DNA from 3 places in the Streptomyces sp. BK79 genome. Region 2 is predicted to be linked to each of the others. Evidence: riboswitches for the same ligand, from Rfam matches in the RefSeq annotation. Region 2 holds a riboswitch; each other region holds the start of a gene.

Region 1 (3,987 bases), on a different contig from region 2:
CGGTAGACCCGGGCCGCGGTCTGCTCGCCGATGATCCGGATCCTGGTCGCGGTGGAGAAACGGTCCCGGTCCTTCACGGCCATCTGGTCTCCGCCTCCCGTGCACACGCGTACGTCCCCGCACACGGTACGGGACCGGGTACGGGGACGTACGTACGACGCTGCCTACGGCTTCGGGCTCAGCCCTTGAAGCGCGGGAACGCGCTGCGGCCGGCGTACACCGCGGCGTCGTCGAGGATCTCCTCGATGCGCAGCAGCTGGTTGTACTTGGCGACGCGCTCGGAGCGGGCCGGGGCGCCGGTCTTGATCTGGCCGCAGTTGGTGGCGACGGCCAGGTCGGCGATGGTGACGTCCTCGGTCTCGCCGGAGCGGTGGGACATCATGCACTTGAAGCCGTTGCGCTGGGCCAGCTCGACGGCGTCCAGGGTCTCGGTGAGCGAGCCGATCTGGTTGACCTTGACCAGCAGGGCGTTGGCGGCGCCCTCCTCGATGCCGCGGGCCAGGCGCTCCGGGTTGGTGACGAACAGGTCGTCGCCGACGATCTGGACCTTGTCGCCGAGCTTGCCGGTGAGGACCTTCCAGCCCTCCCAGTCGTCCTCGAACAGCGGGTCCTCGATGGAGACCAGCGGGTACGCCTCGACCAGCTCGGCGTAGTACTCGGTCATCTCGGCGGCCGTGCGCTCCTTGCCCTCGAAGGTGTAGGAGCCGTCCTTGTAGAACTCGGACGCGGCGACGTCGAGCGCGAGGGCGATCTGCTCGCCGGGGGTGTAGCCGGCTTCCTTGATCGCCTCGAGGATGAGGTCGAGGGCCTCGCGGTTGGAGCCGAGGTTCGGGGCGAAGCCGCCCTCGTCGCCGAGGCCGGTGGCCAGGCCCTTGTTCTTCAGGACCTTCTTCAGCGTGTGGTAGACCTCGGCGCCCCAGCGCAGGGCCTCGGAGAAGGACTCCGCGCCGATCGGGGCGATCATGAACTCCTGGATGTCCACGTTGGAGTCGGCGTGCGAGCCGCCGTTCAGGATGTTCATCATCGGCACCGGCAGCAGGTGCGCGTTGGGGCCGCCCAGGTAGCGGAAGAGCGGCAGGTCGCTGGCCTCGGAGGCGGCGTGGGCGACGGCGAGCGAGACGCCGAGGATGGCGTTGGCGCCGAGCGAGCCCTTGTTGTCGGTGGCGTCCAGGTCGAACATGGCCTGGTCGATCAGGCGCTGCTCGGTGGCGTCGTAGCCGACCAGCTCGGGGCCGATCTGCTCGATGACGGCGAGGACGGCCTTCTCGACGCCCTTGCCGAGGTAGCGGTTGGTGTCGCCGTCACGGAGTTCGATGGCCTCGAAGGCACCGGTGGAGGCACCGGACGGAACGGCGGCACGACCCGTGCTGCCGTCGTCGAGGCCGACCTCGACCTCGACCGTGGGGTTGCCTCGGGAGTCCAGGATTTCCCGGGCTACGACGACGTCGATGGACGGCACGAGCATCTCCTTCTTCAATGTGACGCTTCGGTGTGACGCGCGGGTCCGCTGGACCGCGGCGGCTCTGCGGGACCGAGCCTAACCGGCTCCGGGCGATCGGCCAGCCGATCGCCCACCCGATGGACAGAACCGAGAGTAAATTGTTTCCGAACGAAACAAAGACGTTCCCGGAAACCCGTGGAAACCCGTACGCGATCAAGTGCGCGGTCGGGCGCCGGGCGAGGGCACGAAAAACCCGCCCCGGTGCGTACGGGGGAACACGCACCGGGGCGGGAGTCGCGAGGCCGCCGCTTACTTGAGGTGCAGCTGCTGGCCCGGGAAGATCAGGTCGGCCTCGTCGACGATGTCGTCGTTCAGGTCGAACAGCTTGGCCCAGCCGCCCTTGACGTCGTGCTCCTCGGCGATCGAGCTGAGGGTGTCGCCCTTGACGACCTTGTACTCGCCGTCGCCCTTCTCGACCTTCTGGCCGGTCGGGGTGGTGACGGTCTCCTTCTTGGCGGCCGGGCGCTCGTCGGAGCGGGAGGCCTTCTGCTCGGCGGAGCGGTCGGCGGTGGAGCCGCTGCTCTGGCTCTGCGAGCCGGAGGAGCTGTCGGAGCCGGAGCTGTCGGAGCTCTGCGAGGAACCGCTGTCCTGGCTCTCGGTGGAGCCACCGCCGGTGTACGCGGCGTTCGACAGGCCGGTGCCGCAGACCGGCCAGGCACCCTTGCCCTGGCCCGCGAGCACCTTCTCGGCGATCTCGATCTGCTGCGCCTTGCTGGCCTGGTCGGCGGTCGCGGCGTACTGCGTGCCGCCGTAGCCGGCCCAGGTGGAGGCGGAGAACTGCAGACCGCCGTAGTAGCCGTTGCCGGTGTTGATGGACCAGTTGCCGCCGGACTCGCACTGGGCGACGGCGTCCCACTCGGAGGCGGTGGCGGCGGAGGCGTTGCCGGCCGCCATCAGCGGGGCGGCGACGGCGGCACCGGTGACGCCGGCGACGGCGATGACACGGGTGGCCTTGGACGGGCGGCGGTGCTTGCCCTTGCCGGAAAACAGCATGGTTGATCCCCTCACCGACGCCTGCGAGGTGAGCTGTCGGGTTCGGGCCGGTTGAGTTGCCCGGCCGGGTTCCTCGCGGAACTCGGCTCCACCCCTAGCCGCTCCGGCTCAACTGCCCGGTGCGGCACTTACCTTGGGTCCCCCGCTCCTGCCTTCGGCGCTTGACGCGACGACTGTTCCCGGACGGCCGCTGGCAGGATTCGGCGTTGCGGCAGCCGGGGCCCGCGATGGCGAGCGGTCACGACCGTAGACACGCGCGCCGCGGATTTTCAAAGACGATCACGGCTTCTGAGACCTATATCTCACGTGATCCAAAACGGACATACAGTCTCGAACCGTGACGTGAACTCCCCCTACTTTTCGCCCGATTCGCCCGTGACCGTGAGCGTCTGACCGGGCAGGATGTGGTCGGGGTCGACACCGACGACGTCCTTGTTGCCCGCGTACAGCGACCGCCACCCGCCGTCGACCTCAAGGGAGTCGGCGATGCCCCACAGGCTGTCGCCGGAGCGGACGGTGTAGGCGCCGTCGACGGCCTCCCGCGCCCCGCCCTCGTCACGCGAGGCGTGCCGCCCCGACGACTCCGCCGTACGGCCGTCCACCGGGCCCTCGTCGGCGCTGCCGCCGCGATGCTTGCCCGCGCCGGACTCGCCGGTGCCGGTGAGGGACGAAGAACCGTCACTCTGCCCCGCCTTGTCCGATTCATCGCCCTTGGTGACGGGCGCGGACGAACCGGCGGACTCCTCGCGGCCGGCGCCGGCCGCGGGGTCGGACGTGTCGGATGTATCGGGCGTGTCGGACGTGGCCCCTTCGTTCTGACCGGCCGACGAGGAGGCGGAGGACGAGGGGGAGGACGACGCCCCGGCGGTCGGCTCCGCCGCCCCGGACGACCGGCCCGACCGGTCCGGCTCACCCGAGTCGGCGGAGCCGCCCGAGCCGGCCGACCCGGACGCCGTCGGGGCCGGGGTCGCGGAGGCGTCGTCCGCCTCCTCCGACGCACCGTCACCCGTCGAACCCGTACCGCCGCCCACGACCGACGCGTCGTTGCCCAGCCCCGCGAGCAGACCGCAGGTCGGCCAGGCGGCGATGCCCTGGTCGGCGTGCAGCTTCTCGGCGATTCTTATCTGCTGGGAGCGACTGGCCTGGTCGGCGCTCGACGCGTACTGGAGGCCGCCGTACCGCTCCCAGACCTCCTGCGTCAGCTGCAGCCCGCCGTAGTACCCGTTGCCGCTGTTCTGGCTCCAGGCACCGCCGGTCTCGCACTCGGCGACCCGGTCCCAGTTCGCCCCGTCGGCCGCGTGGGCGCCGGTGGCGCCGAGGAGGGGGATCGCGATGGCGGAGCCGGTCACTCCGGCGGCGACGACCAGGGCGGGTGCCTGGCGGGGGCGGCGGTGACGACCGTTCCCGGAGAGCATGCGACGACCTTTCACGAGACGACGGGGATCGGGTGGCGCCGAAACTCAGGCCACGCCGATGATCCGTGAACGTATAGG
Region 2 (3,987 bases):
GCGGTCGGAGAACTCCAGGGACGCCGCGAGGCGCTCGGCGGAGATGTTGGAGGCGGCGATGTGCCGGACCTTGCCCGCCCTCACCAGCTCGTCGAGCGCGCCGACGATCTCCTCGACCGGCACTTCGGGCTTGTCGAAGTGGGTGTAGTAGAGGTCGATGTGGTCGGTGCCCAGGCGGCGCAGCGAGGCGTCGGCGGCGGCCTTGATGTTCGCGGCGCTCAGGCCCGGGTACTCGGGGTGCTGGCTGACCTTGGTGGCGAGGACGACGCCATCGCGGTTGCCGCGGGAGGCGAGCCACGCGCCGATCGGCGAAGGAGGTGTCCTGGTCGGCGGTCCAGCCGAAGACGTTGCCACCGAGGGCGAGGGGGAAGATCTCCAGGTCGGAGGCGCCGAGCTTGCGCAGAGCAGTCATGTCGTGCGTCAACGAACGCACCGGAGCCCGGGATTCCGGAGGCGGGGCAAAATACCCGCAAACCGCAAACCGCCAGCCGGCAGCCCTGACGTCGGGGGGTCGCCGTCAGGACCGCCGGGGTTCGGGAACCGGCGGCGGGGGCTCAGCGGGCGAGGCTCAGGGGGTGAGGCCCTTGCTCTGCAGCCACGCCATCGGGTCGATGCCGGCGCCGTCGCTGGTGTGGACCTCCATGTGGAGGTGGGCGCCGGTGACGTTGCCGGTGGCGCCGACGCGGCCGATGACGTCACCGGTGGTGACCTTCTGGCCGACGCTGACGCTGATGGACGACTGGTGGGCGTACCAGATCTCGGTGCCGTCGTCGAGGGTCAGCACGGTCTTGTAGCCGTACGACCCCTCGTAGCCGGCCGACGTGATCGTGCCGCTGTGGACCGCCTTGAGCAGCGTGCCCGTGGGAGCCGCGAAGTCGAGGCCCGTGTGGTACCCGGAGGACCAGTAGGCGCCGGCCTGGCCGAAGCTGGAGGAGATGGTGTACGAGGAGGTCGGCAGCGTGAACTGCTTGGCCAGCTTCGCGAGTCGCTCGGCCTCGGCCTTCTTCGCGGCCTCCTCCTCCGCCTTCTTCTTGGCGGCGGCGGCCTTGGCCTCGGCCTCCTTCTCCGCCTTGGCGGCGGCCTCCGCGGCCTTCTTCTCGGCGGCGGCAGCGGCCTCGGCGGCGGCCTTGGCCTCGACCTGGGCCTGCTGCTGCTCGGCCTGCGCCATGATCCGGGCCCGGAGCGTCTCGCCGGCGTCGGCGGCGCCCTCGGTGGCGGTGGTGTCGGCGGCGACCGCGGCGATGCCGCTGAGCGGGGTGGCGGAGCCCTGCGGCTCCGGTTCCGCGTCGTCGGAGATGATCGAGCCGACGTTGGGCAGGTCCGGCATCGAGATGGACACCGGCGGCTTGCCGGTCTGCGCGGTGGCCATGCCGCCCGCGCCGACCGCGGCTATGACACCGACGCCGAGGACGGTGGAGCTGCGGGCGAGTCCGCCGCGCTGCTTGGCCACGCGGTGCCGGCCGCGTACGGGGCGGATGGAGTCCGCGGTGGGATTCCACTCCTCCCAGGGGCCCTCTTCGGTGCGGTGGCCGTCGAAGCCGAAGGTGTCGGTGTCGTGCGTGAGCGGCACGAACGGGGCCTCGGGGGCAGGCCGGTTGGACGCCACGTGGGCGTACTCCTTTCCTTCCTTCTCGCCTACCGGGTTAGCTGACGGGTTCGGAGCAGGAAGGTCTCCTACGCGCGTATAACCGCCGTGTCTCCACGGCGTCGTACGAGCGATTCACCCCAATGTGGTGGTTCCCCGGTTCCCTTGCGGGATTCGGCGCGTGCGCACGGAGCCGCCTTCTGTGACGGCTGGGACGACCGCGCTGCGTTATCGAACGTTAATAGACGCGGGCCTCGTATTCCAAGCCGTTCCTCTTGATCATTAACGAATCCCGGACGGACGCAGGCCTCAGGAGCGGTGAAAACCGGGCAACTTGACCGCCCCTCAGTCCCATCTTCCCCAACCACTTTTTCTGACGGTGTGTCAGTTGTGATGCGGAGGGCGCTTGCGTCGTCACCGGTTGTGATCACGGCCGTCGTACGGCGAGCAGGGCCATGTCGTCCGTCATGCCGCCCCCGGAGTGCCGGCGGACGTCCTCGGCGAGGGTGTCGAGCAGTTCCGTCGGGTGCCGGAAGGCGCGGCCGGCCAGCCGCGCCTGCGGATCGTAGAACTCGCCCCGGGCGTCGCGGGCCTCCGAGAGCCCGTCGGTGTACAGCAGCAGCGTGGCCCCGCCCGGGAAGGGCGCCTCGTCCGCCCGGTCGGGCCACACGCCCAGTTCCCCCATCCCCAGCGGCAGCGCCGACTCCCGGGCGGGCAGCGGACACAGGGTGCCGTCGGCGTACAGCAGCAGGGGCGGCGGATGGCCGCGGTTGACGATGCGCACGACCCCGTCGCCGTGCGGGAGTTCGGCGAGGACGGCGGTGGTGAACCCCTCGAAGGCGTCCAGGCCGTCGCGCCGGGTGCCCTCGCGCGCCAGCGCCCGCTCCAGCCGCTGCGCCACCGCCTCCAGCGTCGCCTCCTGCTCGGCCGCCTCCCGGAACGCGCCGATCACCACGGCGACGGCGGCGACCGCGCCCATGCCCTTGCCGCGCACGTCCCCGACGATGAGCCGGATGCCGCGCGCGCTGTCCTGCACCGCGTAGAGGTCGCCGCCGATGAAGGCGTCGGCCTGCGCGGCCTCGTAGCAGGCGGCGATCTCGAAACCGCCGATCCGCTCGGCGGGCTCGGGCAGCACGGCGCGCTGGGCCGCCTCGGCGATCTCCCGCACGGTGACCAGCCGCTCGCCGGTACGGCGGACGAAGGCGTTCACGAAGACGGCGAGCGCGGCGACCGTCGCGATGGTGATCAGCTCGGTGAGGGAGTCGACGTAGTGGATGACGCCCTTGGTCAGTTGCAGCCCGATGACGGCGGCGACGACGGCCGCCCCGGTGAGTGCCGTGCCGCGCCGTGAGTAGAGCGGGGCGGCGACCAGCGGCGCGGCCGTGTAGAGGGGGGCGGCGGTGAAGTAGCGCGGGGTGAGGATGTCGTACAGGACGGCGACGACGATGAGCAGCACGGGGAGCAGGCGGATCAGGGACCGGCCCCGGAGAGCGCGACGCCGCTGGTCGGGGACGGTGGACGGCACCGGCTCGACGACCGCCCCGAGGCCCGGGTCGGGCACGGGATCACCGGGGAGCCGACCGCCGGCCCTGGCGTACGCTCCCTCGCCGTCCACGTCACCTGGCCGCACCACTCGTCTCCCGCCACCCCGCATGTCCGCGCCGCTTGCCGTCCCGTCCTCCAGGTTTCCCCGGGCGGGGGCGGGGGGCGAGCCGCGGGGGCCGATCAGGTGACGGGGCCGGGGACGGAGTCCGGACGGCTCTGCAGGCGAGGACCGGGCCGGACCCTGAACGCACCGAAGGCCGGAACCCTTACGGATTCCGGCCTTCGGTCTTGAGTAGCGGGGACAGGATTTGAACCTGCGACCTCTGGGTTATGAGCCCAGCGAGCTACCGAGCTGCTCCACCCCGCGCCGTTGTGTTCTCCACTGTACGTCATCCCGGGGGCGGAATGCACATCCGTATCCCGCTACCCCTCCAGGTGACGGTTCGGCGCCGTCGCCCGCTCCTCGTACTCCGGCAGTACGACGACGGTGGCGCCCCCCGCGGTGAGCACCCCGCTGCCGTCGGCCCCCGGCACGAAGGTGTCCGGCTCCCGCCAGGCCGTGACCACGCGGCGCACCCCGGCGTCGAGGATCAGCCGGGCGCAGGGCGCGGGCCGGGAGGCACGGCGGGCGCACGGCTCCAGGCTGCTGTACACGGTGGCGGTCGTGAGCCGCGGGTCGGCGGGGTCGGCCTTGGCGAGCGCGGCCTCCTCCGCGTGGACGACGGGGTCGCCGCCCTCCCGCGAGTGCCCGCGCGCCAGCTCCGTCCCGTCGGCGGCGACCACGACCGCCCCCACGCTGAACGCCGTGCGGGACGGCGGGCACACCTCGGCCAGCTCGCAGGCGAGGGCCAGCCAGT
Region 3 (3,987 bases), on a different contig from region 2:
GTCGCACAGTTCCACGAGCGCGGCCTTCGCCTCGCACTCCCTGAGCGGGGCGAGCGCCGCCCGGGCGTCCTTGGCGTACCGGACGGTGTCCTTGCGCGCCTGCTCCAGGGCGGGGTGGGCGCGCAGCAGGCGCAGCGCCTCCGCGTGCCGGGCGTCGTCGCTCAGGTCGGAGTCCAGCAGCTCGCTCAGGGCGATGTCCTCGGCGAGCCCCAGCCGGGCCGCCCGCTCGCGCAGCCGCAGCACCGGGAGGGTCGGGATGCCCTCGCGCAGGTCGGTGCCGGGCGTCTTGCCCGACTCGTGGGAGTCCGAGGCGATGTCCAGGACGTCGTCCGCGAGCTGGAAGGCGACGCCGAGGCGCTCGCCGTACTGGGTGAGCACGTCCACGACCGTCTCGTCGGCGCCGGACATCATCGCGCCGAACCGGCAGGAGACCGCCACCAGCGAGCCCGTCTTGCCGCCCAGCACGTCCAGGTAGTGGTCCACCGGGTCCCGGCCGTCCTGGGGCCCCGCCGTCTCCAGGATCTGGCCGGTGACGAGCCGCTCGAAGGCGAGGGCCTGCACGCGGACCGCCTCGGGCCCGAGGTCGGCGAGGATCTGGGAGGCGCGGGCGAAGAGGAAGTCGCCGGTGAGGACCGCGACGGAGTTGCCCCACCGCGTGTTCGCGCTGGGCACGCCGCGTCGCACGGCCGCCTCGTCCATCACGTCGTCGTGGTACAGCGTGGCGAGGTGGGTCAGCTCCACGACGACGGCCGAGGGCACGATGCCGGGGGCGTAGGGGTCGCCGAACTGGGACGCCAGCATGACCAGCAGGGGCCGGAACCGTTTGCCGCCGGCCCGCACCAGGTGCTGGGCGGCCTCCGTGATGAAGGGCACCTCGCTTTTGGTTGCCTCGAGCAACCCTTCCTCGACCGCGACCAATCCGGCCTGGACATCGGCTTCCAGAGCCTGGTCCCGCACGCTCAGCCCGAACGGCCCGACGACGGTCACGAGGGGTCTCCTGTCTGCTGGTGTCTACTGGCGATTACCTGGTTTGTCGATAGGTCGCTGCCACCACTCAAGTCAGCGTATCCGGTCACGTTTCGATCACCGCTAGCGCCCACCGTTACAGGCCGGTCGGTATCGGATCATGCGCGGTATGTTTTTGATCAGGTGATATGAGCAGACATTGATCGACATCCCCGAGACGGGAAGCCGCCACCGAAGATCACATCACCCCTCCCAACGCCCCGCACTCCGAGTACGTCACCCGCACGGCCCACTCCACCTCCGTCCCGAACAGATGCCCGCACGGCACGCGGAAACACCGGACGGACCGGAACCGGCCACGGCGGAGACCGGCACCCGCCGCACGGGGCGATCGGACCGCCCGACGGCCGCGCGACCCGAAGCCTTCCGCACCGCTGGGCGGTTGAAGCCAAGTTGGGCCTGATGCCCGATTTGCGCCCCTTGTTGACGCCCGTGAGTTGGCTCACTCCCCCGCGACTGTGGGCAACCCTGCCGCCGACTGTGCCCTCCCTTTGCGCCACAAGCCAGTTGAGGCTTGGCAGCAGCAAAGGATCAAGCGCATCAAATGCCCCAGATCAAGGTCAACAGGCGCGTTGGGTGATTCCTGCACTTGTTCCGGACATGTGCTCTCGCATACGTTCCCGGCCTGTCGGGCGGACGCCGAATCCTGCCACCGCCCGGACACATGTCATCCGCCAACACACTTCGCAGGCAGGAGCGGGGGACCCAGGTAAGTCGCCGCGCCGGTCACCACCGGAGCGGCTCGGGGTGAAGCCGTGCCCGTCAGGGCCCGGCCGGGCACCTCCCCGCCCGAACCCGACAGCTCACCTCGCAGGCGTAAGGAGAGGGACTGAAGCATGTCTGCCAACGGTCAGAACCGTCACGCCCGCACCACCCGCCTCGCCCGCAAGCTGGCCCTGGCCGGCACCGGCGCCGCGGTGCTCGCCCTGCCGCTCCTCGGTGCCACCGGTGCCTCCGCGGCCACCCCGGCCGCCGCCCCGACCGCCGCCACCGCCGCGACGACCTACCCGGACAACCTCGACGGCTGGATCCGCGAGTCGCTCGACATCATGGCGCAGCACGGCATCCCCGGCTCGTACGAGGGCATCCACCGCAACATCATGCGCGAGTCCTCCGGCAACCCGCTCGCGATCAACAACTGGGACATCAACGCCGTCAACGGCACCCCGTCCAAGGGCCTGCTCCAGGTGATCGACCCGACCTTCCAGGCGTACCACGTGCCCGGCACCTCCTGGGACCCGTACGACCCGGTCGCCAACATCACCGCCGCCTGCAACTACGCGGCCGACCGCTACGGCTCGATGGACAACGTCTTCGGCGCCTACTGAGCCGCAGGGACGCGGGTCAGCGGGATCCGAAGAGACGCTCGAGGACGACGGCCACGCCGTCGTCCTCGTTCGTCGTGGTGACCTCGTCGGCCACCGCCTTCAGTTCCGGATGGGCGCCGGCCATGGCGACGCCGTGGGCCGCCCACTGGAACATGGGGATGTCGTTGGGCATGTCGCCGAAGGCGATCGTCCGCTCCCGGCCCACGCCCAGCCGCTCGGCGGCCAGCGCCAGCCCCGTCGCCTTGGTGATGCCGCACGGCTGGAGCTCCACCGTCCCCGGCCCCGACATGGTCACCGTCGCCAGGGAACCGACCACCGAACGCGCCGTCGTCGCCAACTCGTCGTCGGACAGGTCGGGGTGGCGCAGCAGCACCTTGCTGATCGGCGCGCTCCACAGTTCGTCGCGCCGGTCGACCCGCACCGCGGGCAGGGTCGGGTGGGGCATCAGGTAGCCCGGCTCGATGAGCGTCAGGCCGTCGACGCCGTCCTGGTCGACCGCCGCGTGCACCTGCCCGACCTCGGCCTCGATCTTGCCGAGCGCGGTCTCGGCCAGCTCCCGGTCCAGGGTGACCGACCACAGCATCCGATGCGCTCCGGCGTCGTACACCTGCGCGCCCTGACCGCACACCGCGAGCCCCGTGCAGCCGAGCCCGTCGAGCAGGGCCCGCACCCTCGGCGCCGGCCGGCCGGTCACCACCAGGTGCCGCGCCCCCGCCCCGGCCACCCGCGCCAGCGCGGCCAGCGACCGGTCGGAGACGGTGTCGTCGCCGCGGAGCAGCGTGCCGTCGAGGTCGGTGGCGACGAGTGAATATGCGGTGCGGTCCATGATCAGAGAATACGGACACCGCACCTGTCCGACTCACCCGCGATCGCATCCGAACGAGGACGCGCGAGTACGGCACAAGTGCGTACGAGTCCGGCACGAGTGCGGCCGAGGACGCACGTTCGTGTCCGAAACCTGGCACATCATCGCGTTCATCGGCTAAAGCCGGTTAAAGGCCTGTGCACCGGTTGGCAACAACATGGTCCGCTACCTACCGGTCGGGCGGCCCCGACGGTACCTTCCTTCTGTCCAGGGGGGACTTGATCGGGGGGTCGGGTTGAACGGCGGACGTGTACGCGTGCTCAGGCCGGAGGAACTGGGCGAGGGGGAACGGGAGCGCTGGCGGGAGCTGCGCGCCGGGTCGACGGCGCCGCGCAACCCGTTCATGGAACCGGAGTTCACCGACGTCGTGGGCCGGGTGCGGCCGCGGGCGCGGGTGGCGGTGGTGTACGACGGCGGTGACCCCGCCGGTTTCCTGCCGCACGAGCGCGGACCGCTGGGCCAGGGCCGGGCGATCGGGCTCGGCGTGTCGGACTGCCAGGGCGCGGTGCTGCGCCCGGGCCTCGCCCCGGACACCCGCGCCCTGCTGCGGGCCTGCTCCCTGTCCAGCTTCGCCTTCGACAACCTGGAGGCGGCACAGGGACTGTTCCTACCGCACGCGGCGGAGGAGCACACCGCGTACGTCATCGACGTGGAGAAGGGGTACGCCGCGTACGAGGACGTGCTGCGCGCGCAGTCGCCGAAGTTCCTGAAGACCACCCTCGCCAAGGAGCGCAGGCTCGGCCGCCAGGTCGGGGACGTGCGCTTCGT

Evidence for each region. Region 2 has a riboswitch for cyclic di-AMP ahead of ACFIF2_RS28080 (M23 family metallopeptidase). Riboswitches for the same ligand answer to the same signal wherever they lie in the genome.
Region 1: another riboswitch for cyclic di-AMP. It lies ahead of ACFIF2_RS14335 (transglycosylase family protein); the one in region 2 lies ahead of ACFIF2_RS28080 (M23 family metallopeptidase).
Region 3: another riboswitch for cyclic di-AMP. It lies ahead of ACFIF2_RS23935 (transglycosylase SLT domain-containing protein); the one in region 2 lies ahead of ACFIF2_RS28080 (M23 family metallopeptidase).

Annotation. Positions count from the first base shown of each region.
Region 1 is NZ_JBHVOC010000010.1:31,844-35,830, forward strand. Features, by position in the region: gene ACFIF2_RS14325 (septum formation initiator family protein) at 1-83, opposite strand, end outside; gene eno (phosphopyruvate hydratase) at 179-1,459, opposite strand; gene ACFIF2_RS14335 (transglycosylase family protein) at 1,751-2,494, opposite strand; cyclic di-AMP (ydaO/yuaA leader) riboswitch at 2,498-2,664, opposite strand; gene ACFIF2_RS14340 (transglycosylase family protein) at 2,848-3,909, opposite strand.
Region 2 is NZ_JBHVOC010000025.1:454-4,440, forward strand. Features, by position in the region: partial or broken gene ACFIF2_RS28075 (aldo/keto reductase) at 1-412, opposite strand, end outside; gene ACFIF2_RS28080 (M23 family metallopeptidase) at 569-1,606, opposite strand; cyclic di-AMP (ydaO/yuaA leader) riboswitch at 1,618-1,775, opposite strand; gene ACFIF2_RS28085 (PP2C family protein-serine/threonine phosphatase) at 2,013-3,215, opposite strand; tRNA gene ACFIF2_RS28090 (tRNA-Met) at 3,424-3,497, opposite strand; gene ACFIF2_RS28095 (dihydrofolate reductase family protein) at 3,554-3,987, opposite strand, start outside.
Region 3 is NZ_JBHVOC010000020.1:10,593-14,579, forward strand. Features, by position in the region: gene ACFIF2_RS23930 (polyprenyl synthetase family protein) at 1-987, opposite strand, end outside; cyclic di-AMP (ydaO/yuaA leader) riboswitch at 1,689-1,857, shown strand; gene ACFIF2_RS23935 (transglycosylase SLT domain-containing protein) at 1,863-2,354, shown strand; gene ACFIF2_RS23940 (HAD family hydrolase) at 2,371-3,180, opposite strand; gene ACFIF2_RS23945 (GNAT family N-acetyltransferase) at 3,476-3,987, shown strand, end outside.